DNA from 2 places in the Gordonia sp. JH63 genome. Region 1 is predicted to be linked to the other one. Evidence: riboswitches for the same ligand, from Rfam matches in the RefSeq annotation. Region 1 holds a riboswitch; the other holds the start of a gene.
What was found. Region 1 has a riboswitch for cyclic di-AMP ahead of GR168_RS05810 (transglycosylase family protein). Riboswitches for the same ligand answer to the same signal wherever they lie in the genome.

Region 1 (15,436 bases):
TGTGGAGGTGGCGATGGCGGGGAACTCCGGCGGTGTGCAATCCGTCGAGCGCGCATTCGAACTGCTCGAGCTCATCGGGCGCGCCGGCGGCGAGTGCTCACTGAGCCATCTGTCGGCGGAGTCCCCGCTGCCGCCCCCGACCATCCACCGGCTGCTGCGAACACTCGTGGGAATCGGCTATGTCCGGCAGCTCCCGAACCGGTCGTACGCCCTGGGCCCCCGGCTCATCCGACTCGGCGAGGTGGCCAACCGGCAGCTCGGCGCGGTCGCCGCACCCGTCCTCGCCTCCCTGGTCGGCGAACTCAGCGAGACCGCCAGTCTCGCCGTCCTCGACGGCGACATGGTCATCTACGTGGCGCAGGTTCCGTCCCCGCACAGCATGCGCACCAACAACGAGGTCGGCCGTCGGGTCACGATGCACAACACCGCGGTCGGCAAGGCCGTGCTCGCCGAACTCGACGACGCGCGCATCCTCAAACACGTCACGCAGGCCGGGCTCACCCCCGCCACCCAGTGGAGCGTCACGTCGCTGTCGGGTGTGTTCGCGGCCGTCGAGCAGGTGCGGGCGAGCGGGGTCGCCACCGACGAACAGGAACACGAGGTCGGCGTCTGCGGGATGGCGGTCGCCGTCCCCGGTGCGCCCACGCCCATGGCGGTCGGGATCTCCGGGCCGGTCGCCCGGTTCGACGACGGGCTCCGGGCCCGCGCGGTCGGGGCGCTCCGCACGGCCGCGGAGACCGTCTCCGAGGCGCTGATCGGGTCGCGCGAGTCCTAGGGGCGGGGCGGCTAGATGGTCAGTTTCGTGGGCGTCGTGCGGTTGGCGCCGTCGCCGCTGGAACCATCGCCGACCTGACCGTCGTTGTTGAATCCCCAGCAGTACACCGACGCGGCCGCCATCGCGCACGACGTCCCGTTGCCGGTCGAGATCGAGGTGACGTCGGTCAGCGTCGAGACCTCGCGGGGGATCTTCACCGACCCGCCGGACGAGCCGAGCTGGCTGCGGTCGTCGTCTCCCCAGCAGAAGGCCCGGTTGTCGGCGACCGCGCAGGTGGTGCCCCAGTCGGTGGAGATGGCCGAGACGCCGCTCAGATTGCCGACCTGAACGGGGGCCTGGCGGGTCTCGGTGGTGCCGTCGCCGATCTGGCCGTAGGCGTTGGAACCCCAGCACCACGCGTCGCCACCGGCGACCGCACAGGTCGTCTGGAAGTACGTGCTGGTGTTGGTGTTCGGATCGTCGTCGTCGGATGCCTCGTGGTAGCCGCCGACGGTGATGTCGGTGACGTCGGTCAGCGCGCCGACCTTCACCGGCGCCGAGCGCGCCGTCGTGCTGCCGTCACCGATCTGTCCGTTGTCGTTGGCGCCCCAGCAGAACGCCGAGCCGTCCGACACCGCGCAGGTGGTGCCGTAGGCGGTGGTGATGTCGGTGACGACGCCGAGTCCGGGAACCTTCGTCGGTGCCGAGACCGGGTCGGTGCCACCGCCGGTGCCGAGCTGGCCGTATTCGTTGTTGCCCCAGCAGTAGGCGTCGGTGCCGGCGACAGCGCAGGTGGTGCCCCAGCCGGTGGAGATCGCCTTGACGTCGGAGATGGCGCCGACCTTGGTCGCGGAGTCCACCGTCGAACCGCTGGAACCGTTGCCTACCTCGCCGTAATGGTTGTTGCCCCAACAGAATGCGTCGCCGGCGGCGATGGCGCAGGCCGTCGAGACGTAGGCGTTCTCGCCGGTGAGGTAGCCGCCGGTGGTGACCGCGGTCGCGTTGGCGACCCCGGTCACCGCCACCGGTCGGGTGTGCGGCGTCGTGGAACCGTCGCCGAGCTGACCGGAGTCGTTGTCGCCCCAGCAGTGCACGCTGCCGTTGACCACGGCGCAGCTGCTGCCGAAGTTCGTGCTCACCACCGGCTGCGCGACGGTCGCCTTCTCCGGGTCGGCGACGGTGCTGCCCAGGACGGCCAGTCCCACGACGGCGGCGACCACCAGCAGCAGCACGGCGCCGAGGACGCCGGCGACGATGAGGCCGGTCCGCTTCTTCTTTTTCGGCGGGACCGGCGGCATACCCGGGTAGCCGACCTGGGGATGCCCGGGCTGCGCGTGCGGGCCCGAGAGGTGAGGGGCCGAGGAGTACATCGGCTGGGGACCCGACGGCTTGTTCATCAGCGGCTGCGGGCCCGACGGCCCGGTCATGGTCGGCTGCGGCGGCGGGGTGTACTGGCCATGGGGTGGGCCGAACTGCTGCTGGGGTCCCGAGGGGTGACCCGTGGACGGGCCGCCGGTGCCACCGCCGACGAGGGTGGGCGGCGGAACCGAACCCGCGATCATCGTGTCGCCCTGCGCGGCAGGGGATTCGAGCGCCGACTTCAAGGCGGCCGCGAAACTGCGGCAGTCGGGATAGCGGGATGCGGGATTCTTCGACAGGGCGCGCTGGAACACCGGGTCGAGGTGCGCGAGGTCGCCGCGCAGCTGGCCGATGTGGGGAACCGGGCGTTGGATGTGGCCCAGCATCACCGACGGTTCGGACTGTCCGACGAAGGGCGGCTGCCCCGCGAGCATCGCGTAGGCCGTGCAGGCCAGCGAGTACTGGTCCGACCGGGCCGTGGCGTCGGCGCCCTCGAGTGTCTCCGGGGCCGAGAAGGCGACCGTCCCGATGAACGAATGGGTGCCGGTCAGGTTGGCCGAGCCGGCGAGCTTGGCGATGCCAAAGTCGAGCACGAGGGCGCGTTCGACGGCGTTCGTCGCCGGGTCGCGCGTGACGAGGATGTTGGCGGGCTTGATGTCCCGGTGCACCACGTGGTGGCGGTGCGCGTAGTCGAGGGCGTCGGCCACCTGTCCGACGACCGTCGACACCTCCGCCGGCGTGAGACGTTCCTCGGTGAGGTCCTTGCCCTCGACGTAACTCATCGAGAACCAGGGCGAACCGTCCTCGATGCCGTACTGGTGGATGGTGATGATGCTGCGATGGTCGAGCTTCGCGGTGGTGCGGGCCTCGTTGGTGAAGCGCTGGTTGAACCCGGGCTGGGCACTGACCGCCGTGGAGATGACCTTCAGGGCCTCTCGCCGCTCGAGTTGCAGGTTCTCGACGAGGTACACCTCGCCCATACCGCCCGCGCCGAGCTGGGAGACCACGCGATAACCGGCGATGTGGGTGCCGGGACTCAACGGCACGGCGTCACCTCTTTCTGGCTTGGCGGGAGAGCGGCTGCCAAATGGCTGCTCTCGCAGACGTATGCAGGGACGATACCGAACCGGGAAAGGTCCGGGGCACCCTTCAACCGGATGACGGAGCCGACGCTAGAACGTGACCTGAGTGGGGGTCAGACGGTCGTCGGTGCCCCCGATGCCGAGCTGTCCGGTGGCGTTGAAACCCCAGCACCACAGGTATGACGACGCGAGCGCGCACGTGGTTCGTTCGCCGGTGGACACCGCGCCGACATCGGACAATCCGTTCACCCGGGTGGGCGCCGGCCGGTCGGTCAGGGTGCCGTCGCCGACCGAGCCCCAGGCATTGGCGCCCCAGCAGTACGCGACCCCGGCCGCGAGTGCGCAGGTGGTGTTCGACGTGCCGGTGCTGATGGCCTCGACTCCGTCCAGGCCGGACACCGGCGTCGCCGTGCGTCGGCCGTAGGTGGTGCCGTCGCCGAGTTGGCCGAACGCGTTGTCGCCCCAGCAATATGCACTCGCCCCGGCGATCGCGCAGGCGGTCGCGGCGCCCGCCGAGACCGACGTCGCGCCGTCCAGGTCGGCGACCCGGGTCGGGCGGGCGCGGTTCGTGGTCGTGCCGTCGCCGACCTGTCCGTTGTCGTTGAGCCCCCAGCAGTAGGCGTCACCGGTCGCGACGGCACACGTGAAGTTCACGCCGACGCTGATGGCGGTCACGTCGTCGAGCCCGGCGACCCGGACCGGCCGGTACTGATTCGCGGTCGAACCGTCGCCGAGCTGGTCGAAGTCGTTGGTGCCCCAGCAGTACGCCGAGCCCGCCGAGATCGCGCACGTGGCCCAGTTGGCGGTCGAGATGGCGGTGACATCGGCGAGACCGGCGACCCGGGTCGGCGTCAGCCGCGCGTCGGTCGTGCCGTCGCCGATCTGCCCGTAGTCGTTGTTCCCCCAGCAGTACGCGAGTCCCTCGGCGATCGCACAGCTGTTGGGTCCACCGGTGCTGATCGCGGTGACGCCGCTGAGATCGGCGACCGGCGTGGGAGTCTGGCGGGTGTCGGTCGTGCCGTCGCCGAGTTGGCCGGCCGCGTTGTCGCCCCAGCAATAGGCGGTTCCGTCCCGGATCGAGCACGTGGCACCGAGCCCGGCGCTGAGCTGGGCGCCGGCATCGGCCGCCGCGATCGGCGACGACGGGGCGTCGGACGCGTCCCCGCCATCGCCGCCGCCGAGGGTGAGGACCCCGATCGCGACGACGACGGCCAGCACCGCGACCACGGCGACCGCGGCGAGGGCGAGCGGCCACCGTCGCCGGTGGGAGGGCGTCGGGGGCGCGGGGGATGGGGAGACCCACGGTTGGGTCGGTTTGGCCGGCGGCGGCGGGGTGATGACCTGGGTCGCAGCCACGGGCGCGGGTGGCCGGTTGTCGGAGTGGGTTCGCCCCAGCGCGGCGCGCAGATCCGCGGCGAACGCACCGCAGGTGGGGTAGCGGTCGAGGGGGCCGCGCGCGAGCGCACGGTCGAAGACGGGATCGAGGGCGGCGAGCTCGGGGCGGTGGGTGCTGATCGGCGCCGGGCGTGTCGTGAGCTTGGCGACGATGTGACGGGTCTGCGTGTCGGCGTCGAACGGGGTTGCGCCGGAGAGCAATTCGTAGGCGGTGCAGGCCAGCGCGTACTGATCCGATGCGGGGCCCGCGGGTTTGCCGTCGAGGATCTCCGGCGCGGCGTAGACGAGGGTGCCCACGAACGACGACGGCGCCGTCAGAGTGGTCGCGGTGGTGAGCTTCGCGATCCCGAAGTCGAGCACGACGACGCGGTCGAGGGCGTCGTCCATCGCGCGGCGCGTGACCATGATGTTGCCCGGTTTGATGTCGCGGTGGATCACGCCGTGCTCGTGTGCGTAGTCGAGGGCATCGGCGACCCGGGAGACGACGGCCACCACCTCGTCCGGGCGGAGCGAGGCGCGTCGGAGGTCACGGCCGTCGAGGTAGGCCATCGTGAACCAGGGGTCGCCGTCGGCGACGCCGTAGTGGTAGATCGTGACGATCGACGGATGGTCGAGGGCGGCCGCGGTCTGTGCCTCGCGACTGAACCGGCGCGCGAACTCCTCGTCGACGGTCTCGGCGATCGAGATCACCTTGAGGGCCTCGCGCCGACGAAGTTGCGGATTCTCGACCAGGTAGACGGTGCCCATTCCGCCGCTCCCCAGCCGCGTGATCACCCGGTAGCCGGCGACCTGGACCGGTTGGGCGACCATGGGCGCCTCCTGGGGCGTGACCTGTGTTGCGACGACCATAGCCCCGGCACGGGACTTCCGCCCCGGACACGGGTCTTGTTCATTCGAACGGCATGGCACAATGCACGACGTGGCAAACAAATCTGGCGCTGAAACACCCTCCTCCGGCGAAGCGGGGGCCGGCACCGGCAAGGTCGTCGAATCTGCCAAGGGCAAGAAGCACTACGTCGACAACGGCTGGCCGCAGGACGAGAACGGCGACGCCGCCGAGCACGCGGTCTCCGAACTCGCGACCCACATCTCGGGTGCGTTGTCGCCGTTCGGCGACACCGAGTTCCCGCTTCCGGTCGACGACCTGCCGTTCGTGCAGTCGAAGACCATCGTCAACCGCTGACGTCGATGCCGCCCACCGGGACTGACGAAGGTGGGTCGGACGCCCGGGACACCGGGCCGGTCGGCGGCTCCCGGTTGAGTCATCTGGACGAGTCCGGAACGGCCCGCATGGTCGACGTCGGCGCCAAGCCGACGACGAAGCGTCGCGCCGTCGCCGCCGGCACGTTCCACACCACCGCCGAGGTGATCGGTCTCCTCAGCGAGTCGCGGCTGCCCAAAGGAGATGTGCTGGCCACGGCGCGCATCGCCGGGATCATGGCGGCCAAACGCACCGACGAGCTGATCCCGCTGTGCCATCAGCTGGCGTTGTCGTCGGTGGAGGTCGACTTCGCGATCGGCGCCGACACCATCGAGGTCACCGCGACCGTGGCCACCTCCGGACAGACGGGTGTGGAGATGGAGGCGTTGACCGCGGTCGCAGTCGCCGGGCTGACACTCCACGACATGGTCAAGGCCGTCGACCGACGGGCGCAGATGGACGGGATCCGCCTCCTCGCCAAGACCGGCGGCAAATCCGGCGACTGGTACCGCGAACCGTCTGACCCGGCTCATGACTGACCGGAATCCTTCCCGCGTGGCGCGCGTCGTCGTCGCGTCGAACCGCGCCAGCAGCGGTGTCTACGAAGACCGGTCCGGACCGATCATCGAGGCCTGGCTGGTCGAGCAGGGTTTCACCGTGGACGAGTGCGACGTCGTCGCCGACGGCCCGCCGGTCGGCGAGGCCCTCCGCGCCGCGATCTACGCCGAGGTCGACCTCGTCATCACCACGGGCGGAACGGGTTTGACGCCCACGGACCGGACTCCGGAACAGACCCGCCCGCTCCTCGACGTCGAGATCCCGGGTCTGGCCGACGCCATCCGCTCGGCCGGGCTGCCGACGGTGCCCACCGCGGTCCTCTCACGCGGACTCGCCGGAATCGCCGGGACGACCCTCGTCGTGAACCTGCCCGGTTCGACCGGCGGGGTCCGCGACGGGCTGGGCGTCCTCGCCGGGGTCGTCCACCACGCGCTCGATCAGATCCGCGGAGGCGACCACCGATGACCCGAGAGGCCGGCTCGCACGTGGTGCACACCGCGGTCGTCGACGAGCCGATCACGCTGGCCGACCACGAGGCGATGGTCATCGACGCCGCCGACGGCAAAGCCGGTGCGGTGGTCGGGTTCGTGGGCGCGGTCCGCGACCACGACGGCGGCCGCACCGTGACCGCGCTGCATTACTCGGGGCATCCCACGGCGACGAAGGTCCTGGCCGAGGTCGTCGCGGAGGTCTCCGCGGTCGACGGGGTGCGCGCGGTCGCGGTGTCCCACCGGGTCGGCGACCTCGTGATCGGCGACATCGCGTTCGTGGTCGCGGTGGCGGCCGACCATCGTCGGGCGGCGTTCGAGACCTGCTCGCGCCTCGTCGACGAGGTCAAGGCCCGCCTGCCGGTCTGGAAACACCAGTTCTTCGACGACGGCACCGACGAATGGGTCAACTCGGCCTGACCCCGCCCCCCGCTGGTTGAGCTGACCCCCGCTGGTTGAGCTGACCCCCCGCTGGTTGAGCTTGTCGAAACCAATGGAAAAGGGCCCCGCACGGATGGTCCATCGTGCGGGGCCCTTCGTCTGGGTCCCAGATCAGGCGTCGAGCGGCGATCAGGGGTTGGGCAGCAGGTGCTTGTTGTCGTTGAACAGCTTGATCTGGTCCTGGTTCAGCGTGACGCCGCTGTCCTTGGCCGCCTGCCAGAGGTTCTTGATCTCGGGGCTGACACCGGCCTCGGTGAGGGCGTCGGTGACCTGGTTGGCGACGTCCTCGGTGGTCTTCGCCAGGTCGACGCTGCCGTTGCCGCCGGGGAGCACCGGGGCGATCTCACGCGGGGTGTCGGTCGGCGCGCTGCGCGGGGTCGAGCCCGACAGGCCGGTGCCACAGGTGGGCCAGGCGCCCTTGCCCTGCGAACCGAGCACACGCTCGGCGACGACGATCTGCTCCTCGCGGGAGGCCTGATCGGCGGTCGGGGCGAACTCGCCGCCGCCGTGGCCGGTCCAGGTGCTCGGGGAGAACTGCAGGCCGCCGTGATAGCCGTTGCCGGTCGCGATGGCCCAGTTGCCACCGGATTCGCACTGCGCGACCTGGTTCCACTCGGCGTCGGTGGCCGCATTGGCGGTACCGGTGCCCAGGAGGGCTGCTCCGCCGCCGAGGACCGCGCCGGTGAGGGCGACCTTGGTGATGGTCTTGGCGGCCGTGCTGGTCGTCTGCTTGCGATGACGTCCGGACATGTCTGTGTTTCCTCTCTCCACGCGCCTACGAAGTCAGCTGTCGGGTTCGAGCGAGAGGTGCTCGGTCCCGGGTCGTCGTGGTGGTCGCCGCGACTTCCGGGACTTAACCCCGAGGACACCTGGTGTGGTGCCCGGTCTCAGGGGATGAGGTTGGGTCCCCCGTCCTCGTTCCTAGATTGCTTGTCGTTCCCACCGGCGGAACGAGGCTCGGCGCGGCCGGTGGGACGTTATGTCTTGGTTGCTGTGTCGTGACCTCCGAGGAGGACGCTTCGAACAGTACGTCGTTTGTTGGACTGAATCACCTGCTTGGACGCAAGCGATTTTCGGCCCGGATCCGGGTCTTCCGACCCACTCCGGCCGTCATCCCAGTTCAACGGGTTAGTGGCCGTCCCGTGCCCATCCTGTTACCGCGCCGTGATGTGATTAAGGTCACAAGCCGGGTGTGGCGTCAGCCACCGGCAAACGGGGGGAGGACGTCGAGTGTCGCGCACGTGCCGAGCGCACGCGTCCGATCGGAGAACGCGATCTCGTCGCGCAGATACGAGCAGCGTTCGAGAACCGTGGCGAGGGAGGGGTTTCCGGCGGCGAGGATGCCCTCGAGGGCGCCGAGCGGGGTCGACGGGTCGACGTCGATCACCTTCTCCTCGGCACCGGCCGCGGCGCGCGCGGCCGCGAAGAAACGAACTGTGAGCTGCATCGGACGCGAGCCTAGCCGCCGATCGCCGACATCGGCCGATCCGGTTGGGTGAAGCCCGCCGCGTTCACCTCGTGGCCCGCCGCCTTCGCCCACATGTTCGCGCGCCACAGGCGCGCGAGGGCGGCGTCGATCTCGTCGTCGGGGAGGGTGCGCAACGCGTGCCGCACGTCGGTTTCCGACGTCGCGAACAGGCAGTTGCGCAGTGATCCGTCCGCGGTGAGCCGGGTGCGGTCGCAGTCCCCGCAGAACGGCCGGGTGACCGACGCGATCACCCCGACGCGTGCCGGGCCGTGCGCGCCGCGGTGGCCGTCGACGAGCCACGTGGCGGCGGGCGCGCTCCCACGTGGCGCAGGGTCGGGCAGCAGGGTGAACCGCTTCCGCAGGGTCGCGAGGATCTCCTGTGCGGTCACCATCTGTGCTCGCTGCCACGCATGGTCGGCGTCGAGTGGCATTTGTTCGATGATGCGCAGCTCGTAACCGTGCTCGAGACAGTAGGCGAGCAGGTCGGGGACTCCGGGCAGGTCGCTGCGGTCGGGTACCACGGCGTTGACCTTGACCGGGTCGAGCCCGGCGCGGCGGGCCGCCGCCAGGCCGTCGAGCACATCGGACAGACGGTCCCGGCGCGTGATCTCGGCGAAGCGGGCCGGGTCGATGGTGTCCAGCGAGATGTTGATACGGCCGAGGCCGGCGTCGACCAGACCGCCGACCCGCCGGGTCAGTCCGAGTCCGTTCGTCGTCATCGCGATCTCGGGCGACTGCGGGAGGCCCGCGACGGCGGCGATGACGTCCTCGAGGTCGCGGCGCAGCAGTGGTTCGCCGCCGGTGAATCGGATGCGCTCGATTCCCAGGTGGCGCACTGCGACGGTGAGCACCCGGATCAGTTCGTCGGTGGACAGCACCTGGTCGGTGGGCATCCAGTCGAGGCCCTCGGCCGGCATGCAGTACGAGCACCGCAGATTGCAGCGGTCGGTGACCGAGACGCGGAGATCCTTCGCGACCCGACCGAAGGTGTCGAGCAACGGCCCGTCGGTGGGCGCGTCGGAGGTCGCTGCTTCCCGCGGGGAGCGGGGCAGCGGCAGTCCGAGGCCGACCGTGCTCATGGTGCTGGGCGACTCACTTCCGGGTCGGGTCCGTGCGCGCCTCCAGGGCGCGGAAGGTGCTGGCGTGGAAGACCAGGGGCTCGATGTCGGGATCGGCGCGCAAGGTCTCGATCTCCAGCAACACGACGGTGTGGTCGCCGGCCTGGATCTCGTTGTGGATCGTGCACGACAGGTGGGCGGCCGCGTCGGGCACGAAGACCGCCCCGCGATCGGTGCTCAGCGGCGTGATGCCGTCGAACCGGTGCTCCGACGACCCGGCGAGTTGCTTGCAGAGTTCGATCTGGTCGCCGGCGAACACGCTGACCCCGATGGCCGGTGCGGTACGGATCCGCGGCCAGGTCGTCGAGGTGTTCTGGACGCAGACCGAGACGAGCGGCGGGTCGAGCGACACGGTGGTGAACGAGCTCGCGGCCATTCCGATCAGCGTGGTCGAATCCCCGTCACGCTGTTCGCAACACACCGCCACGACGCCCGACGGGAAACAGCTGTACGCGTCACGCAGCGCCCGCCCGTCGGAGACGGGGGAGAGGTCGGGGGTGGTGTCGATGGTTGTGGTCACGGTCCTCACCTGGCTCGGCGTCCGGCACGGAGTGCGTACACCAGGCCCAGGACGAAGCCCAGCGGTGCGCACATGGTCAGCAGATAGACGGCGGTCGGCGCGGTGTCGCCGCCGGTCACCAACGGTGTCAGGAACAACGCCACGATCGCCAGAATTCCGATCATGAACACGACCCCGGCAGCCTGCAGCAACCGCGGGGAGGATGTCTTCTGCATACCCGCCACGGTAGTGCAACGCGCGCCGGTGCGACGCCGCGCGATCCGTGCCCGCCGGGTAATGGTGTGACCGCGCGGTGGGGCGTTGGCTAGGATGGTCCGAAGCAGGCGCCTTGCATCCGTCTGGGCTCGCACGGTCTTCCGCCGTACGGGCCGCGAGATGGGTGACGGCGTCTTTTGTCGTGACGGGTCGTTTTTCGACAGATCTAGAACAGATGAGGGTGAGCACAGTGCCGACCGGCAAGGTGAAGTGGTACGACGCGGACAAGGGCTTCGGCTTCCTCTCCCAGGAGAGCGGTGAGGACGTCTACGTCCGTTCGGCAGCGTTGCCCGACGGAGTCGAGGCGCTCAAGCCGGGCCAGCGCGTCGAGTTCGGCATGGCCGCCGGTCGTCGCGGCCCGCAGGCGTTGAGCGTGAAGGTGCTCGAACCGGCACCCAGCGTCTCCAAGAACGTGCGCGAAGCCGCCCGCAAGGACGTGAAGCGGCACACCCCCGACGAACTGCACGGGATGGTCGCCGACCTCATCACCCTGCTCGAGGGCAAGGTGCAGCCGGACCTGCGCAAGGGGCGTTACCCCGACCGTAAGACCGCACAGCGGATCTCCGAAGTCGTGCGTGCCGTCGCGCGGGAGCTCGACTCCTAGGACCGACTACGCGGCGGGCGCGGTCTGAACCGCGAGCTCGCCGCGCGGCAGGATGTCGTCGGCGGGGGTGAGCCGCGCCGACGCCGAGATCACGGTGAACCCGACCAGCACCCGGTCCGGTTCCGACCGGAGCGTCAGGGTGAAGGTGTCGTCCGCACCCTGCTGCTGCTCGTCCTCGACGATCCCGCGCGGAGTCTGATAGACCGCCGCGAGGTTCCACGGACCCTGCGCGATCTCGCTCGAGACCGTCAGCATGATCGTCGAACCCACCGGCACCGGTACGGTCGCGGTCTCGTTCGGCGCGGTGATCTCGGGATCGCACGCGGTCAGCATCAGGTCGCACCACCAGCGCGGATCGACGGTGTGCAACTCATCGCCGACCGCGACGTGCAGGTAGGGCTGATCGTCGTGCGCCGCGTTGCGGGTCAGCAGGAACACCGACGTCCCCACCACCGCGACGAACAGCACGACGACGATCGCGATGATCGACAGAGCCTTCTTCTCACCACTGCTGATCACTGACGACGTTGTCCTGTCTGGTTGGGCGGCGGGTGATCGCCGGGGCTGTACGGGCGCTCACCCCGGGTCTCGAACGGGGCGGTCGACGGGGTCCGGGTGGGCATCCGGGCGGTCGAGGGCCGCGCGGCGTGCGGTCGGGTGTCGGCGTCCGCCGGACCGGTCCGGGTGGCCGATCGGGCTTCTGCCGCGCGGAAGGCGACGGTGGGCGCGGCGTGGTCGGGGCGTCGACCGCCCAGACCGGGGACCAGTGACTTGCCGCGGGTGGTCATCACCGTCTGCAGCAGCCCGAGGCCGAGCAGTACCGAGACGACCGTGAACCCGATCCACAGGGTCGGCGGCAGCAGCACCCCGAGCGAGGCGCCGAAGACCCACGACAGCTGCAGCACCGTCTCCGACCGGCCGAACGCCGAGGCGCGGGACTCGTCGGGCAGGTCGTCCTGGATGGACGAGTCGAGGCACACCTTCCCGATCGCGCTGGTGCCGGAGGCGACCAGGGCTGCCACGGCGGCCGCGGCGATGTTGCCGAAGATGGCGGCCAGGACCGCGACGACGAAGCAGGCGGCGGTCGCGCCGACGACGATGTTCGGCGGGTTCTTCAGCTCGAGGCGGGTGCCGACGCCGTTGCCGATCATGTTGCCGACGCCGGCGGCGGCGCCGACCGCGCCGAGGAGGAGCAGCTGGGTCCAGTCGGAGGCGTCGCCCTGCTGGGCCTTGGCGTAGAACGCCACGAACAGCGTCAGGAAGCCGGTCAGGATGCGGATCGTGCCGTTGCCCCACAACCCGGCGACGACCTTGCGTCCGAGTGGCTGGCGCATCTTCGCCGCGAGCATCTTCGCGCCGTCGCGAGCGCTCGTCGGCTGCTCGGAGTCGCCGGGAGCCGACCGCGCGGGCTCGCCGTGGTACGTGAGGGTCGTCGGGATCTCGCCCTCGGTGGACTCGACCCACGCCGGGATGCGCATGCACAGATAGGCGCCCGCGGCCGCGACGACGGCCAGCCACACCATGGCACCCGGCAGATGCAGCGGGAGCAGCTGGCCGAGGAGGAACTCGATGGCCGCGGCGACCGCGCCGCCCACGACCGTGCCCCCGATGAGGCCGAAAGTGGTCAGCCGTGAATTGACCCGGGGAAGGTCGATGGTCGGCGGCACCACACGCGGCGTGACGGCCGACTTGAGGACGCCGAACGATTTGGACAGCACCAGCAGACCGAGGGCACACGGATAGAGCACCCATGGGTCGTATTCGAGCTGCTGGGTGATGTCGTTCCACTGGACGTTGGCCATGATGAGCAGGGCCAGGACGACGCGCAGGCCGAAGGTCGTGGCCATCGCGATGCGGCGGCCGCGCTGCAGTCGGTCGAGGAGCGGGCCGATGAGCGGAGCGATCAGGGCGAACGGCGCGATTGTCAGTGCCAGGTACAAGGCCACATTGGTCTTCGACTCACCGGTCGCGGCGGCGAAGAACAGCGTGTTCGCCAGCGCGACGGCCATCGCGGCGTCGGCGGCGAAGTTGGCGATCACCGGCAGCGTCAGCGCGGTCAGGCCCGACTGGTCGGCGCCGTCGGCGGTGGCCGCCCGGTGGATCTTGCCGATCCCCCTGCCGGTCAGCTCGCGACTCCGCATCGCCGCGACCCGCATCACCGTCAGCTTCTTGGGTGTACGGCTTCCACCGTTCTGGGGCCCGTGGTCGGTCGGCATCGCCCGGGTCGCCTCGTCGGCCGGCGGACGGGCGCGGTCGTCGAGCGGCGGGAGATGCGGATTGTGGGTCGGCGGGGGGAGGTAGGCGTTGCGGCCGGGACCCGGCCCGGACGGCGGCTCTCCCCATCCCGGCGCCGGTCGCCGGGTCCGCATCTGCCGCGTCTCGTCGGCCGGATAGTTCGTCGAACCGGGGTGCTGCGCGGCGCGTCGTGCACGACCGGCGGGTGGCGGTTGCCGAGGGTGCTGGTCGGCGGGACCCCTGGGGGCCCCGCGCCCCTCGTCGTGTCGGGAACTCCGTGGGATCACGCAGACGATTGTTCCTCATCTCCGACTGTGGTCGCTTGAAGCGGGTCGGTTGTGTGGCACACGTCGGCGGTATTGCACACTGGAGCGGTGACTCAGGTTGGTGACGGCGAACGGCACGGTGAGACCGAACGGCTGCTGGCAGCCGTCGACATCGCGCGTTCCGCGCTGCTCGATGAAGGTCAGCGGCCCGGAGCGCACCGGCGCAGTGTCGCCGAGGGCGACTGGGCCGCCGCGCACTACTTCGATGCCGAGCTCACGGGCTACCGGGGGTGGCAGTGGTGCGTCGTGCTGGCGGGTTCCCCGGGCAGCGACGAGATCACGCTCAGCGAGGTCGTGCTGCTTCCCGGTGACGGCTCGCTGCTCGCGCCGCCGTGGGTGCCGTGGTCGGAGCGGGTCGCGTCGGGCGATCTCGCACCGGGCGATCTGCTCGCCGCCGAACCCGACGACCCGCGTCTCGTGCCGAACCAGATCGACACCGGCGACGAGTTCCGATTCGAGTCCGAGTCCGTGGAACCCGACGACATCGGTCAGGTCGCGGGCGAGCTGGGGCTCGGCCGCAAGAGACTCCTGAGCCCGGAGGGACGCGCCGAGGCTGCGCAGCGCTGGTACGACGGCGACTTCGGTCCCGGCTCGGAGATGGCGCAGGCCGCGCCGTACTCGTGCTGTACCTGTGGTTTCTACGTCCCGCTCGCGGGTGCGCTGCGCGCCGGCTTCGGCGCCTGCACCAACGAACTGGCGGCCGACGGGCGCGTGGTGTCGGCCGAATACGGATGCGGTGCGCACTCGGACGTGCAGGGCCCCAAGGGGAACGGATCGCCCGCGTACGACGCCTACGACGACGGCGCGATCGAGGTCGTCGAGATCTCCCGGGACGCGGAACCGGCCCGGACCTGATCCGGCGCGAACCGACCGTGACCGACGATCCGTTCGGCACCGCGACATTGCGGTCGTCGACCCTGGATGCGTGGGCGGCGTCGCCGACCCGGTTGGCCGAGGACGCGGCCGCCGAAGCGGATCTGGTGACCGTCGGCTACCGGGATCGACTGCTGACCGAACTGGCCGCGAACGCCGCCGACGCGGCCGCGGCGGCCGGTGTCGCGGGGCGGCTGGCGGTCTGGGTGGACGGCACCGAGTTGCATGTCGCCAACACCGGCGCCCCGCTGACCGATGCGGGGGTGCGTTCACTCGCCGCGTTGCGGGTGTCGGCGAAGACCGCGGACGACTCGGGCGCCCGGCAGATCGGGCGGTTCGGGGTCGGCTTCACCGCCACCGCGACGGTCGCCGATCGCATCGAGATCCGTTCGCGCAGTGGGTCGGTGGTCTTCGACCGGGCGGACACGATGGACGCCGCGCGAGCTGCCGGGATCTCCGTCGACGGGCCCGCGGACGTGCCGGTGCTGCGGCTGGCGTGGCCGACGGATCAGACGCCGACCGATGGCTTCGACACCGAGGTGGTCCTGCACCTCCGCGAGGAACCCGGCCCGCTCCTCGACGCCATGCTCGGCCAGGCGCCGGATCTGGTCGTCGAACTGACTGCGCTGCAACGGATCAGTGTCGGTGATGTCGAGGTGTCGGCCGAACGGTCGGCGGGGCCGGACGTCGACGACGATGCCGCGCGCTCGGTCGTGACGACGGTGTCCGTCGTCGGTCCGCCGGACGCGACCGGCCTGC
Region 2 (15,436 bases), 2.0 Mb from region 1:
CAGCCAGGTGAAGAGGTCCAGATGTTGCATGCGGGCCACCGGGTCCCAGCCCTGGCTCATCGCGTAGATCGGTGCGGTGACGTCGGTGTGGGTCCATTCGGGACGGTAGTCGCGCAGCACCGCGCGGAGCCGCGCGTCGTCGAAGCTGCGGGCGTTGCCGTAATAGCGCTCCTCGAGCGTGAGCGACCCGCGGTGCAGCAGGCTCTTGCCGCGGGTCCCCTCCGGAATCCGCTCGGACACCTTGCCCGCCGCACGACGCAGCGCACGGGGCAGCCGGTCGAACGCGGCGAGGGACAGCGGTTCCTTGTAGATCGTGTAGCCGCCGAACAACTCGTCGGCGCCCTCGCCGGACAGGACCACCTTGACGTGCTTGCGCGCCTCGGCGGCCACGAAGTACAGCGGGACGAGTGCCGGGTCGGCGACCGGATCGTCGAGGTACCAGACGATCGACGGGATCGACTCGATGAACTCCGACGGCCCGACGACCTTCACGACATGCCGAGCGCCGATCGCCTCCGCGGACTCGGCGGCGACGTCGACCTCCGAGTAGCCCTCGCGCTCGAAGCCGGTGGTGAAGGTGATGAGGTCGGGGTTGTGCCGGATCGCGAGCGCCGCGATGGCCGTCGAGTCGATGCCGCCGGACAGGAACGACCCGACCGTGACGTCGGCGCGCATGTGCTTGGCGACCGAATCGGCGAGGACGTCGGCGATCTCGTCGTAGCGCTTCTGCCGGGTGGCCTCGGTGACCGGGCGAACACCGAACTGCGGGGTGAAGTATCGCCGGATCGACAGGGGACTGCCCGGCGTGGCGGTCGCGTGGCAGCCCGACTCGAGCCGCCGGATCGACGCGTGGATCGTCTCGGGCTCCGGGACGTACTGCAGCACGGTGTAGTGCTCGATCGCGCGGGGATCGAGCTCGGTCGACAGCCCGACGCGTTCGATCAGCTCGAGCAGGCTCTTCTTCTCGCTGCCGAAGATCAGCCCGCCCGGGCCCGACGCCACGAACAGCGGCTTGATGCCGAACGGGTCGCGGGCGAGGAAGAGCGAGCGGTTCTCGGTGTCCCAGATCGCGAAGGCGAACATGCCGCGAAGCCGTTTGACCGCGTCGGGGCCCCAGTGGTGGAACGCTGCGACGATCGCTTCGCTGTCACCCTCGGTCCGGAACAGCACCCCCTCGTCCTTCGCCAGCTCGGCGCGGATCTCGAGGTAGTTGTAGATCTCGCCGTTGAACACCAGCGCGTAACGGTCGGGATTCTCGGGCGGGCCCCAGCGCAGCGGCTGATGCGAATGCTCGATGTCGATGATCGAGAGGCGATTGAACCCGAACACGATGTCGTCGTCGTGCCATGTACCGGGCTCGTCGGGTCCGCGATGCCGCATGCAGTGCGAGGCCACCGCCACCGGTTCGACGACATCGGCGGCCGTTCCGTCGGATGTCAGCAGGCCGAGCAGACCACACACGTCTCGTTCTCTCCGTTCAGTTGCCAGTCCACGCACGATTCCGACGCCGGGCCGGATCGCGTCCGAGTATGCCTGAAGCGGCGGGCGGAGTTTCTATGTGGCGCGGTGGGCCGTGCGAGCGAACGCGACTGTCGCGCGCGACCCGTGGGCGCCGGTGCGGGACCGAGGGAGGGGGACACGACGCCGATCGCGCCCCGATTCCGACAGCTTCCGCGGGTTGGTCTACGCTGCGTAGTACTAGGTGCAAGAATTGCTGTGTGTCCACGGCAAGACCTTGCCCCGTGCAGGTCATGTGGCATGCACTCACCTCGGCGCGAGGGCGCCGGTGAGCGAGCAGGAAGGCGTGAAATTGGCACACGGTGGACGGCCCCGAGCGAGGCGTGTCTCATCAGCGTCGCGGACGATGAAGCGACTCGGATTCGTCGCCGCTCTCGGCCTCGGCGCACTGCTGATGTCGGGTTGCAGCGCCAGTGAGGCGATGCGTTTCGGTTGGCCCGAGGGCGTCACGCCCGACGGCAAAGAGATGGTCGATCTGTGGACCTGGTCGGTCATCGCGGCGCTGGTCATGGGTGTCCTGGTCTGGGCGCTGATCTTCTGGACGATCACGTTCCACCGCGCGAACGACGCCAAGAAGGGCGTGTTCCCGCGCCAGACGGCATACAACGTGCCGCTGGAGCTCACCTACACGGCGATCCCGTTCGTCATCATCGCCGTGCTCTTCTACTTCACGGTCATCGTGCAGAACAACGTCGAGGGCAAGAACAACGACTCCAAGGTCGTCGTCGACGTCACCGCGTTCCAGTGGAACTGGAAGTTCGGCTACAACCAGGTCGAGTTCTCCGACGGCACCACCTACAACGGCTTCGAGCAGAACGGCAACCCGTTCGAGATCCAAGCGCAGACCGGTAGCGGCGCCGAGACCGAGCACGCCGGCAGCGACGAGGGCGGCGAGCACGGTGAGCTCCCCGGTCCGGCCGGTGGCCGTGACGACGACGTCCGCGACTACCTGAAGTTCGACCGCATCGAGACGGTCGGCTCGTCGTCGGAGATCCCGGTCCTGGTGCTGCCGACCGGCAAGCGCATCGAGTTCAACATCGCCTCGGCCGACGTCATCCACTCGTTCTGGGTGCCGGAATTCCTCTACAAGCGCGACGTCTTCCCGTTCCCCGAGCAGAACGCGACCGACCCGATCTTCCAGATCAAGTCGATCGACCGGACCGGCGCCTTCGTCGGCCGCTGTGCCGAGATGTGCGGTACGTACCACTCGATGATGAACTTCGAGGTCCGCGCCGTCTCGCCGGAGGACTTCGACAGCTACATCCGGTTCCGCGAGGCGAACCCCAGCGCCACCAATGCGGAAGCGCTCGCGTCGATCTGCCAGGCACCCGAAGCGGTGACCACGGTGCCGTTCGACACCCGCCGCGCGACCGACGGCTCCGTCGGTGCCACCGGTGATCCCGACAACCCGACCCTCGCCAACTGCACCAAGGAAGTGAGCTGACGATGAAGATCGAGGCACGCCTCTTCGAGATGCTGACCGCCTTCTTCTTTCTGACGGGCGTCGCATACACCCTCTTCACCGCGTTCACCAGCAAGGGCATCGAGTGGGTCGGCGTCGTCGGCCTGTTCTTCGCGGCCGGCCTGACGCTCATCGCGGGCACGTTCTTCCGGTTCGTCGCCCGACGCGTCGAGATCCGCCCCGAGGACTACGAAGACGCCGAGGTCGAGGACGGCGCCGGCGAGCTGGGCTTCTTCAGCCCGCACTCCTGGTGGCCCATCCTGATCGCGCTCGGCGCCTCGACCTTCGCGGTCGGCTTCGCCACCGGTAACTTCTGGCTGGCGATCTTCGCGGCCGTGGTCATCATGGGCACCGCTGCGGGCCTGGTCTTCGAGTACCACGTCGGTCCCGAGAAGCACTGAGCGCAGGCACTGAACGCCGCCAGGCGTCACGCACCACGAAAGCGCCCCACCGAGATTCGGTGGGGCGCTTTCGTGTCTTCGCCGAGGAACCCTCGGTGAGCGGTCAGGGACGCTCCCGGCCGACCGGCCGGAAGACCTTCAGGACGCGGTAGTCCACGCGGAAGTCGGCCTGCGAGAACGACTCCTCGACCTCGCCGTCGTGTGACACCGCGACGGGGCCGTCGACCGCGGTGAAGCGGAACTCGGGGACCTGCATCTCGTGGTACAGGTGGGAGCGTTCGAGACGACCGAGCGCCAGTGAACCCAGGAGCCGCAGGGTCGCCCAGCGATGGCTCGTCTCGAGGATCCGTACGTCGAGAAGGCCGTCGTCGAGCCGGACGCGTCGCGACGGTAGGAACCCGGTGGGCTGGTAGATCGAGTTGCCGACGAGGAACAGCGACGCATCGAGTACACGGCCCTCCACCTCGATTCGGACGTGCGGATCTTTGCGGAGGACGTGGAGAACGGCCGCGGCGGTCGCGAGCGGCCGGCTGATGCGCCGCTGAAGGCGCCGGCGGACCCGGACGAAGTCGGGGTGCGCGCCGATGCTCGCGGTGTTGAGGATCAGGCGGGAGTCGTTGAGCCACATCGCGTCGACACGGGACGCCGAACCCGAACGGATCGCGTCGATCGTGGTGTCCACCGTGCCGCAACCGATGTCGCGCGCGAAGTGGTTGAACGTGCCGGCCGGGAAGACCGCGACGGGGATGTCGGCGGCGAGCGCAGGAGCGGCGGCACATGCCACGGTGCCGTCGCCGCCGGCCACCCCCAGGATCTCCGCGCGGGCCGCCACGTCGGCGAAAACGGTTGCCATGTCGTCGGTGTCGTCGAGCTCGATGATCTCGGCGGCCGGCAGCCCGGTGCGGATCGCATCCACCACGCGGCGACCCCGTCCGTCCGCGGAGCCCGGGTTCACGACGACGACCAGCCCGGTCCCGTCGGGGTTGGGTCCCACGTCGACGACGGACGGGGCGGCCAGGGACAGCGACGGTTCGGTGATGGGCGGCACGACACGGGCACCGATCGTGGCGATGACGGCGCCGATGCCTAGCCCCGCGACCACGTCGCCGGGGTAGTGTGCCCCGGTCGCCACCCGGGACAGCCCGACGAGCCCGGCCAGTGCCGACAACAACAGACCCGCGGGCGGATTCTCGACGGCCACACCGACCGCGAAGGCGGCAGCACTGGCGGAGTGTCCGGACGGCAGCGAGTTGGAGGTCGGGCGTCGACGACCCCGCCGGGACAACGGGATCAGTCCGTGGGAGGGCCGCGAGCGGTTGCGGATCCGCTTCGCCCCCTGGTTGGTGACCAGACTCGTCACGGCGAGCGAGACCAGTCCGCGTGCGGCACCGCGCTGCAGCGAGGGACGGCCGGACACGGCGAGCCCGGCAGCGATCGCCATCCACAGCTTCGAATGGTCGGCGGCCCGGGTGAGTATCGGCATCGTCACGTCGAGGAGCGGGCTCGGGGACCGGGCGATCGAATCGTAGATCTCGGCATCGAGAGTGCCCATCCCGCGGGTGATCTGGGACAGACCGGAACTTCGGGGAGGTGACCGGCGCATGGGGTACACCGTGCCACATCGGACCCGCGCCGGCAGCCACCCCGGGGGAGGGGAGTGGTGTCGGTCGGCGACGTGAGCCACTGCGCACAACGAACCGCGGGCCGTCGCGCACCAGATGGTGCTCGACGGCCCGCGGTGGGTCGTGCGACCTCGTGTGACTACTCGCCGAAGGGGTTGCCGCCCTTGGCCTGCAGCTCGCGGAGGGCCTTCCGCTCGCCGGCCTCGATCTCGTGCTCGAGTTCGACGTTGCGCAGCTGCTCCTCCGGCGGATCCGCCGTGAGGATCGAACCCGTACCCGGGGCACCGGCGGAGCCGAGCTTGTTCATCCGCTTGGGCAGTGCCGCACCCTCGTAGGGGAGCGGGATCGGGTGACCATGGCTGTCGACCGGGCCGAGCGGCTGGTGGATCTCGATGTACTCACCCTGCGGCAGCCGCTTGATGATGCCGGTCTCGATGCCGTGTGCCAGTACCTCGCGGTCACTGCGCTGCAACGAGAGCGCCCAGCGGTAGGCGATGAAGTAGACCAGCGGCGGCAGGACGATCAGACCGATACGCCCGATCCACGTGGTCGCGTTCAGCGAGATGTGGAACTTGAACGCGATGATGTCGTTCATACATGCGATCGTCAGCAGGATGTAGAACGAGACCGCCATGGAGCCGATCGCCGTCCGCACCGGGGTGTCGCGGGGACGCTGCAGCAGGTTGTGGTGCGCATCGTCGCCGGTGAGCTTCTTCTCGATCCACGGGTAGGCGAACATCAGGCCGAAGATGATGGTCATGATCAGCACGACCCAGTTCGACATCGGCACCGTGTAGTTGCCCAGGTAGAGCTCCCACGCGGGGAACAGACGTATCAGACCGTCGGTCCACATCATGTAGATGTCAGGCTGAGATCCGGCCGACACCTGTGCCGGGTTGTACGGACCGATGTTCCAGACCGGGTTGATCTGGAAGACGCCCGACATGATCGCCAGCACGCCGGTGACGAAGGCGAACATCGCGCCGGCCTTGGCAGCGAAGACCGGCATGATGCGGACGCCGACGACGTTCTTCTCGGTGCGGCCGGGGCCGGGGAACTGCGTGTGCTTCTGGTACCAGACCAGCGCGAGGTGTGCGCCGATCAGAGCCAGGATGATGCCCGGGAAGAGCAGGATGTGCAGCACGTAGAGGCGCGGGATGATGATGACGCCGGGGAAGTCGCCGCCGAACAGTGCCCAGTGGATCCAGGTGCCGACGACCGGGATACCGAGGACGATGCCACTCATGGCGGCGCGGACGCCGGTGCCCGACAGGAGGTCGTCGGGGAGCGAGTAACCGAAGAAGCCCTCGAACATCGCCAGGATCAGCAGGAGACAACCGATGATCCAGTTGGCCTCACGCGGACGTCGGAACGCACCGGTGAAGAAGATGCGCATCATGTGGATGATGATCGACGCGGCGAACAGCAGAGCCGCCCAGTGGTGGATCTGACGGACGAAGAGACCGCCGCGCACCTCGAACGAGATGTTCAGCGTCGTCTCGTACGCCTTGGTCATCATCACGCCGTTCAGCGGCTGGTAGGCGCCGTCGTACACCACGCGCGTCATCGACGGATCGAAGAACAGCGACAGGTAGACGCCTGACACCAGCAGGATGATGAAGCTGTACAGCGCGATCTCACCCAGCATGAAGGACCAGTGGGTGGGGAAGACCTTGTTGATCTGGCGACGCATGCCCGCGGCGAGGTGATACCGCGAGTCCACTTCTTCGGCTTGAGTGCCGAGGCGTTCGGCGATGCTCATGACTTACGCTCCCAGAATGCCGGACCGACGGGCTCGATGAAGTCGCCTGCGGCAACGAGGTAGCCCTCGTTGTTCACCGTGATCGGCAGCTGTGCCAGCGCACGTGCGGCCGGTCCGAAGATGGGCTTGGCGTACTCGAGCGCATCGAACTGCGACTGATGGCAGGGACACAGGATGCGGTTGCTCCGCTGCTCGTAGAGCGAGGCGGGGCAGCCGAGGTGGCTGCAGACCTTGGTGTAGGCGAAGTAGTCACCGTAGTTGAAGCTCTCCTGACCCTTGCGCTTGACCGCACGGGCCGCATCCTCGGGACGCAGACGGATGAGCATGACGGGGTTGCGGACCTGGTGCAGGCCCTCCTCCAGCAGATGGCGGGAGTGCTCGGACTCGCCGAACCCGTCCGAACGACGCCACGGGAACACGGTTTCCATACCGCCGGCGTCGAGATCTTCCGGCCGGACCAGGGCGACCTGGAACGGGTTGCCGGTGTCACGCCGCAGGTAGATGGTCTCGTTGGGCGCTTCCGGCGGGTTGTAGATCGGCGACCATCCCGAATGCCACAGCGGCGAGTCGGGGCCCTCGGCCCACGGGTTCTTGATGAAGCCACCGAGGAAGGCGACGAGTCCGGTGACCGCGAAGGCGCCGAGACCGAAACCGGCGGAGCCGATGATCATCTTGCGACGACCCAGGGTGGACGTGGCGCCGGTGTCCTGGAGCAGACCGACGATCGTCTTCTTGTCGACCTCGGTCGATCCACCGTCGTGACGATCCTGAACCGAGATCTCGGCCGGGATGAACTTCTTGGTGATGAGGATCAGCGCGACGCCGATGGCGAACACCGACAGGCCGAACGTCACGCCGAGGAGCGGCGTGTTGAACGTGTACCACCAGTAGTTCGGATCGTCCGGGAGGGCGAATTCCCAATGGTTGAACAGGAAGATGCCGAGGCACGCGAGGGCGGACACGCCGGCCACGGTGAACCAGATGGCCACCTGGCGCTCGGCCCGCTTCTCGACCTTGGTGCCCGGCACCGTGTAACGCTCGGACCGGTGGATGATCTCGACGCCGTCGAGATTGGTACCGAGTTTGACGAGCTCATCGGTGCTCATCTGTTCGAGTTCGTCCCGCGACGGGACGTCTTTGTCGTTCGCGCTCATGCTCGAGATCCCATCCACATGGCGCCGGCGACGATGGCGATGACGCCGACGAACCACATGACCATGCCTTCACTGACCGGGCCGAAACCGCCGATTCCGAGTCCGCCGCTGGGCTTTGCCTCACTCACGTACTTGACGTAGGCGATCACGTCCCGCTTCTCTTCCGGATCGAGCTGACGATTCGAGAACTTGGGCATGTTCTGCGGACCGGTCAGCATCGCGGTGTAGATCTGCGCCTCGTTGACCCCGTCGAGGTTCGGCGCGAACTTGCCCGACGACAGTGCGCCACCACGGCCGGTGAAGTTGTGGCAGGAAGCGCAGTTCAATCGGAACAGCTCACTGCCGCGTCCGATGCTGTCGCCGCGCAGCGACTCCTGCGCGACGGTGCCGTCGGCATTGCGCGGCGCCTGCGGCCCGCCACCCTCGGCCTGGATGTAGGCGCCGAGCTGGTCGATCTGCTCGGTGGTGAACTTGGCCGGCTTGCGCTGGGCCTGCGCCTCACCACGCGCTGCCGGCATACGTCCGGTCGACACCTGGAAGTACACGGCGGCGTCGCCGACGCCGAGAAGTGCGGGACCGCGCTCGGGCACGCCCTGGAGGTTCGCGCCATGGCAGGTGATGCACGAGGTCTCGTAGAGCTTGCGACCGTCGTCGATCATCGCGGCGTTGCTCTCGTCGGCGACCGCGACCTGCGGCTCGGGGGTCAACACCGAGGCGAGCACACCCGCCATGACGAGGCCGGCCAGCAGCACGATGGTGCCGCCTGCGCGCCGACGGAGCTTGCGTCGTGCTTTGGCGCGGCGGCCGGCGTCGCGTGCAGAGGAGCGTCGGGCCGAGGCATCGGGTCCGACCTCGGTGCCGCTATCCGACGGACGCGGTGGAGATGAACTCATCTGTGACTCTCTACTAAGCGGGACGGACTGTTGTTAGATCGAGCTGCGCTCGGTCGTGCTGGAGCGGGCCGGCGTCATCGGATGAAGTAGATCGTGACGAACAGCCCGATCCACACGATGTCGACGAAATGCCAGTAGTAGGAGACGACGATGGCCGCGGTTGCCTGCGCCGGCGTGAACTTCGACAGCTTGGTCCGGATGAGCAGATACACGAACGCGATCAGACCGCCGATCACGTGGAGGCCGTGGAACCCGGTCGTCATGTAGAAGACCGAGCCGTACGCATCCGACGCGAGGGTCGTGCCGTGGCCGACCAGCACGGTGTACTCGTACGCCTGCCCGATCACGAAGATCGTTCCCATGATGAGGGTGATGACGTACCAGCGGCGGAGGCCGAAGACGTCACCGCGCTCAGCGGCGAAGACACCCATCTGGCACGTCACCGACGACAGGATGAGAATCGTCGTCACCGGGATGGCGAGGGCGAGATTCAGCTCGGTCGGTGGCGGCGGCCAGCCGACCGCGGAGTTGGCACGGGCGACGAAATACATCGCGAAGAGGCCAGCGAAGAACATGAGCTCACTGGACAGCCACACGATCGTGCCGACGCTGACCATGTTGGGCCGGTTCAGCGAGTGCACGCGCGAGGTGATGGCTGTTCCTGAGGTACCTACAGCGCTTGTCACAAGTGAAGTATGACGGTTCGTAGTAAGCCGTGGCCACCCGGGTCGGAAATTGCCTCCGACTATTTCTCTCGTCGCAGGTCCGGGCGCGAATCGGGTGATCCTCGGCGTGTCCGGGAAGGGCGTGGCGGACGCCCGGCTCGCTACCGTGTGTTCATGTCCAGTTCGGCGCCGCCCGGCCCCCGTGATCTCAACGGCCGAGTCGTCGAGCAGGGTCGCCTGGCGCGGCTCCGCTCACGGCTGCGCCCGCGTGCCGGCGTCGGCCCGCTGACGCTGCACGAGCAGGTGCAGGTGGTGGCGCGGTCCGACGACGACGCCATCGCGAGTTCGGTGGCGCTCGACGCGTCGTCGTGGCGAGCCGCGGACGAGGTGATTCTCCGGCACGTCGTCGAGGTGCCCCCCGCCCGGCGGGCCGATGCGGCCGCGGTGGCGGCGCTCGACGGCTACGAGTCCGTCGACGACGAACGCTGGGGGCCGAGGCCGGCGCCACGCGACGACCGGCTCGTGGTCCTGGTCCTGGCGCGGGTCCAGATGCTCGACGCGATGCATCTGTCGCAGGAACGGTCCCGGATGGCGAGCCTCGGTTCGCGGCACGGCGGATTCGCACGCGAGTGGGCCGTCCTCCAGCGTCCGCCGCTCTGAACACGAATATGCTGACTCCCCGTGAGCACCGCACAATCTGACTTCAGCTGGCCGCAGATCCTCGGCAAGATCATCGATCGCCTCGACCTCAGCGCCGACGAGGCGGCGTGGGCGATGAACGAGATCATGACCGACAGTGCGACCGGAGCCCAGATCGCCGCGTTCGGTGTCGGCGTGAAGATGAAGGGTGCCGCACCGGCCGAGCTCCTCGGGTTGTCGCGCGCGATGCTCGACCACGCGACGCTCGTGGACGTCACTCGCCCGGCCGTCGACGTCGTGGGGACCGGCGGCGACCGATCGCACACGGTGAACATCTCCACTATGACGTCGATCGTCATCGCCGCGTCGGGCGTCGCGGTGGTCAAGCACGGCAACCGTGCGGCGTCGTCGAAGAGCGGCGGTGCCGATGTGCTGGAAGCGCTCGGCGTCGACATCTCCCTCGACGCCGCCGCGGTCGCGCAGTGCGTGGCAGAACTCGGGATCGGCTTCTGCTTCGCGCCGGTGTTCCATCCGGCGTTCCGCTTCACCGGTCCGCCGCGCAAGGAGATCGGCATCCCGACGGTCTTCAACGTGCTGGGGCCGCTGACCAATCCGGCGACACCCAGCCGGGGGCTGATCGGCTGCGCCTTCGCGGACCTCGCGCCGGTTCTGGCGCGGGCCTTCGCCGAGCGCGGCGGCTCCGCGCTGGTGGTCCGCGGCGACGACGGTCTCGACGAACTGACGACCACCACCACGTCGACGGTGTGGCAGGTTGTCGCCGGGCAGGTGAACGAACTCACCGTCGACCCGACGGATCTGGGGATCGCGCGCGTGGAACTCTCCGCCCTGCAGGGGGGAGACGCGACGGTCAACGCCGCGATCGCCCGCGAGTTGCTGGCCGGGACCACGGGCCCGGTCCGGGACGCGGTGCTGCTGAACTCGGCCGGCGCCATCGTCGCGTTCGAGCAGGAGGCCCCGATGAGCTCGGCGGAACTGACCGATGCCCTCGGCGCCGCGAAGGAGCGGGCGGCCGATGCGATCGACAACGGTGCCGCCGCCGACCTGCTGCAGCGGTGGGCCGAGCTCAGCGGCCGGCTCGCCGCGCCCGCCTGACGGTCACGCTGCCCCGAAATCCTTGTGGGGCTCAGTGTTCGGCGGGTCAGTTCTCGCCGATGGAGAAACCGCCCTCGACGTCGGAGCTGGAGTAGCTGCGGAACGCGATGTGTGTCGCGCTCTTGAGAACCCCGGGTAGCCGGTTGATCTGGCCGGTGACGACCGTCGCGATCTGTTCGTGGTCACGGACCCGGATCTTCGCGATCAGATCGACGTCGCCCGCACAGGAGTACACCTCTTCGACCCCGGGGATGTCGGCGACGGCCTGGGCGGTCTCCGGGATCCGGTGGATGTCGGCCTGGATGAGCACGATGGCGGTGATCATGTCGCCAGCCTAGTGGTGCGTGGCCCTCAGCTCGCCTGCCGTGTGCGAGAGTCGGCGACGGGTCTGGCCGCACGTGCGTCGTGCGCCGACTGCGACCAGCCGAGCCGGCGTTCGGCGGAGCCGGCGGGCAGGGCGACCGGCTCACTCGTCGACACGATGCGCGCGCCCGGTTCGGTCATCCAGCGGTACACGAGGCCGACCTCCTCGGCCGGCGCGCCCCGCAGCGGACCGGGGCCCGGTAACACGGTCTCCGCGGCCGCGACGAGCGCGTCGACGACGGGCATGGGCGAGACTCCGCGTCGAGCGCGCCCGGCGGCGGCGAGCCGTCCGTACCGGATGACCGCGAACTGCCAGCCGCGTTCACCGTCGGGCCGGGCGACCACGATCTCGGCGATCGCGCACAGCGCGGCCAGTCGCTGGCAGCGGGCGAGGGCGTCGATCGTGAGCGCGAGACGGTCCCGATGCCGCGCCGCGGTCTCGAACATGTGCGCCTTGGCGAGGTCGGCGAGACGCGCGGTGAGGCCGTCGAGGAGTTCGTCGGCCTCACCCCGCATGAGCCGGCGGGCCGCGGTGACCCGGGGAGAGTAGTCCGGCACCGTCTGCGGCTGCGCCGTGGCCGCCCGGCAGGACCCCGGCCGCCGCCTCCCATCGGCCTCGGGACACCAGTGGTAGCCCGTCGCGCCGAGCCGTGTCGTGCACGTGCGCAGACCGGCGGCCGCCGAGATCACGTCGGCGACGGTCGCCGCGTTGTTGCGGTTGCCCACCGGGCCGATCGACTCGTCGGTGGGTGTTCGGCTGACCTTGAGCCGGGGGAAGCGTTCCTCGGTCAGGGTCACCCACCAACCCTTGTGCGGCTGGGTCGATCGTCGGTTGTACGCCGGTGCGTGCGCGCCGAGGAGCCGGAGTTCGCGGACGGCGGCCTCCAGGGCGTGGGAACACTCCACGACGTCGACCCGCTGGGCGAGGAGCACCATCTCCGCGATGCGGCGGCGCGGGTCGTTGCCACTGAAGTACGACCGGACCCGGCGGCGGAGGTCCACCGCGGTGCCCACGTAGAGGACCTCGTTCGACGGGCCGCGGAACAGGTACACCCCGGGCCGGGCCGGGACATGGTCGGCGAGTGCGCGTTTGGCGCGCAGGCGCGGGTTGGTCTTCGGGAGATACGACGTCAGGTCGCCGACGGTCGCGATGCCCTGATTGCCGACGCGCTCGAGGAGCCGGTGGAAGACCTCCACCGTGGCGCGCGCATCGTCGAGCGCCCGGTGGGTGGGCCGCACGGAGACGTCGAACAGGTCGGCGAGCGCGCTGAGCTTGACCGTCGGCGCCTCGTCACGGCTGAGGATGCGCCGGGCCATGGTCACCGTGCACAGGCTGAGGCTGAACGTCCACGGCAGGTGGAGCCGGATCGCGTTCTGCCGAAGGAAACCCATGTCGAAACGAGCGTTGTGGGCCACCAGGATCGAGCCGCGGGCGAACTCGAAGAACGACGGCAGCACCGACTCGATCCGGGGGGCGTCGGTCAGCATCGCGGTGGTGATGCCGGTGAGGGTCACGATCTGCGGGGGGATCGGCCGGCCGGGGTCGACCAGCGTGGCGAACTCGCCGACCACCTCGCCGCCGCGGATCTTGACCGCGCCGATCTCGGTGATCCGGTCGCGGACCGGGTCGGACCCGGTGGTCTCGAGGTCGACGACGACGAGGGTCGTCTCGAAGAGCGACCGGTCGCTGAACTCGTTCGACGTCTCACCCGTGGCCCCCTGGTCGGCGGCCTCCAGGTCGGCGAAGGTGAGCTGCCCCGCGGGCGAGCCGTCCACGCTGGTCTGCGTCACCCGGCGAACACTAGTTCGATCCACCGACATCGCGACCGCGACGCTCCGACATCGTGTCGTGTGACCCGTGTGACTGCTGTGTCGATCGCTGTTCGACGGACTTGTCGGTGGGCGCCCCTAGTCTCCACCTGGACGTGAGAAATGCGGTCTTCTCACGGTCACAACGACCCGTAACGGGGCCGACGCGGCCCACCCTCGCCAAATGAGATGGAGATCACATTATGTACGTCGATTGTGCGCGCTGCCCGGCTCGTCCCGTCGCTTGCGACGGGTGCATGATGACAGTGCTGTTTGGTGGCCCGAGCTGGGACGATATGCCGCACGAAGGTGGAGTTTCGGTAACGGCGGCCACCTCGGACGCGGATGCCGAACTGGACCTCGCCATCGACGTTCTGCAGGCTGCTGCAATGGTGACCAGCGGCGCTGCACGATCTGCAAGATCAGCCAAAACCGCAGTTCAGGCGCCGGATCGACGCGCTTCTGTGACCGTCCTCAGGGCAGGCTGAGAAGCGGCCGAGGTTTGGCTGTCTGTCGCTTGGTGGACAGAGCGCATCCGATTTCGTAACCTTTCTGAGACCTTTGCGGAGCGTCCCGCTTCAACAGAAGTGGTCCGCAGTAGTCACCGCTCAATCGCCCTCGCGGGCGAACCGGGGAACCACAACCTTCGGACGGGCTCGTCGGAGCGCATCACCACTGATGCGACTCGGTCGAAACCGATCCGAATCGGGGTGAATCGCGTTGCCATGCATGAGTGTCCAGTGGATACCTCATGCGCGAAAACGTGTAGGGCCACTCTTCCGGCCCGAACCCGACAGCTAACTCGGTCGGCGGTAGAGGAAGATCTGAAGGAGAACTCGCTTCGTGGCCAAACATCGTTTGGAACAGCCCAATCGTGGCAGCACGGTCGCCAAGAAGGCGGTGATCGCTGGATCGATCACACTCGGTTCGCTCGCCGCAGCCGCCGGCCCTGCTCTCGCCGCCCCGGTCCACACCCCGCTGGGCACTTTCGAGATCCCGGCCCTGCCCGGCGCGAAGGCCCCGGAGGCCAAGCCCGCGCCTGAGGCCACGCCGGTGAAGAAGTCGCCCGCCGCCACGGTCGAGATCCCCAACCTGGGGCAGTTCACCGTGCCGGGTATCGCGCCGGAGCAGATCCCGCAGCAGTTCCGCCCGCAGGGTGGCGGCGCGCCCCTGGGCCAGCCGCAGCTGACCGCCGGTCAGAAGGCGGTAAAGGCCGCCGAGAGCAAGATCGGTGCGCCGTACTCCTACGGCTCCGCCGGCCCCAACGCATTCGACTGCTCGGGCCTCGTCTACTGGTCCTACAAGCAGGCCGGCAAGAACATCCCGCGCGACAGCTACGGCCAGCTCGGCGGCGGACGCGCGGTGTCGTACTCCGAGGCCAAGCCCGGCGACGTCATGATCTTCAACGGTGGCGGCCACGCCGGCATCTACGTCGGCAACGGTCAGTTCGTCCACTCGTCCAACTACGGCACGCCGGTCAAGCGCGACGCCGTCAAGGAGTGGACCCTGACGGGCATCCGTCGGTACTGACGACAACTGAACACGAACAGACTGAGCACGAAGGTCTCTGGACGGGCGGATCGCGTGGATTGCGATCCGCCCGAACCAGTCCCGGGGGCCGGTCGGCCGCCTAGGGTGGTCGACGGGACGCGGGGTACGGGTGCAGGGGCCCGGGATGCTCAGGGATCGACGAGCACACACGAGGGAGTGAGTAGACCGTGCTGATCGGGGAGGGGCGTGGTCGCGCGACGCGACCGAGGATGCGTTCGGGTCCGCTGATGGTGGCGCTCTGTGTCCTGTCGGCGTTCGCCGTGCTGGCACCGACCGTCGCCGGCGGGGTCGGGGACGCCCGTGCGGTGCCCGCGCGCTCGGCCGATCAACTGCTCGACCGCTACAAGCAACTGGGCATCGACGCGGAGAAGACCACCGAGGCGATGCACAACGCCAAGATCGAGTACGACAAGCAGCGCGGCATCGTGGCGGCGGCCAAGAAAGCCGCGGCCGAGGCGCAGCAGACGCTGGACACCAGCCGCGC

Region 2: it holds a riboswitch for cyclic di-AMP, as region 1 does, so the genes downstream of both, GR168_RS14650 (C40 family peptidase) here and GR168_RS05810 (transglycosylase family protein) in region 1, are expected to answer to the same signal.

The regions. Positions count from the first base shown of each region.
Region 1 is NZ_CP047235.1:1,276,168-1,291,603, forward strand. Features, by position in the region: gene GR168_RS05775 (IclR family transcriptional regulator) at 14-775, shown strand; gene GR168_RS05780 (protein kinase) at 787-3,159, opposite strand; gene GR168_RS05785 (protein kinase) at 3,286-5,400, opposite strand; gene GR168_RS05790 (hypothetical protein) at 5,501-5,773, shown strand; gene moaC (cyclic pyranopterin monophosphate synthase MoaC) at 5,779-6,330, shown strand; gene GR168_RS05800 (molybdenum cofactor synthesis domain-containing protein) at 6,323-6,814, shown strand; gene GR168_RS05805 (molybdenum cofactor biosynthesis protein MoaE) at 6,811-7,257, shown strand; gene GR168_RS05810 (transglycosylase family protein) at 7,408-8,028, opposite strand; cyclic di-AMP (ydaO/yuaA leader) riboswitch at 8,035-8,251, opposite strand; gene GR168_RS05815 (molybdopterin synthase sulfur carrier subunit) at 8,477-8,725, opposite strand; gene moaA (GTP 3',8-cyclase MoaA) at 8,737-9,825, opposite strand; gene GR168_RS05825 (flavin reductase family protein) at 9,839-10,384, opposite strand; gene GR168_RS05830 (hypothetical protein) at 10,390-10,599, opposite strand; gene GR168_RS05835 (cold-shock protein) at 10,830-11,243, shown strand; gene GR168_RS05840 (DUF2771 family protein) at 11,250-11,762, opposite strand; gene GR168_RS05845 (MFS transporter) at 11,759-13,612, opposite strand; gene GR168_RS05850 (DUF3027 domain-containing protein) at 13,853-14,659, shown strand; gene GR168_RS05855 (hypothetical protein) at 14,677-15,436, shown strand, end outside.
Region 2 is NZ_CP047235.1:3,300,440-3,315,875, reverse strand. Features, by position in the region: gene asnB (asparagine synthase (glutamine-hydrolyzing)) at 1-1,461, opposite strand, end outside; gene GR168_RS14710 (cytochrome c oxidase subunit II) at 1,865-2,962, shown strand; gene GR168_RS14705 (cytochrome c oxidase subunit 4) at 2,965-3,381, shown strand; gene GR168_RS14700 (bifunctional phosphatase PAP2/diacylglycerol kinase family protein) at 3,485-4,933, opposite strand; gene GR168_RS14695 (cytochrome bc complex cytochrome b subunit) at 5,143-6,765, opposite strand; gene GR168_RS14690 (ubiquinol-cytochrome c reductase iron-sulfur subunit) at 6,762-7,919, opposite strand; gene GR168_RS14685 (cytochrome c) at 7,916-8,812, opposite strand; gene GR168_RS14680 (heme-copper oxidase subunit III) at 8,887-9,498, opposite strand; gene GR168_RS14675 (hypothetical protein) at 9,652-10,137, shown strand; gene trpD (anthranilate phosphoribosyltransferase) at 10,159-11,229, shown strand; gene GR168_RS14665 (Lrp/AsnC ligand binding domain-containing protein) at 11,276-11,554, opposite strand; gene GR168_RS14660 (DEDD exonuclease domain-containing protein) at 11,581-13,383, opposite strand; gene GR168_RS14655 (hypothetical protein) at 13,659-13,889, shown strand; cyclic di-AMP (ydaO/yuaA leader) riboswitch at 13,997-14,228, shown strand; gene GR168_RS14650 (C40 family peptidase) at 14,245-14,931, shown strand; gene GR168_RS14645 (NlpC/P60 family protein) at 15,162-15,436, shown strand, end outside.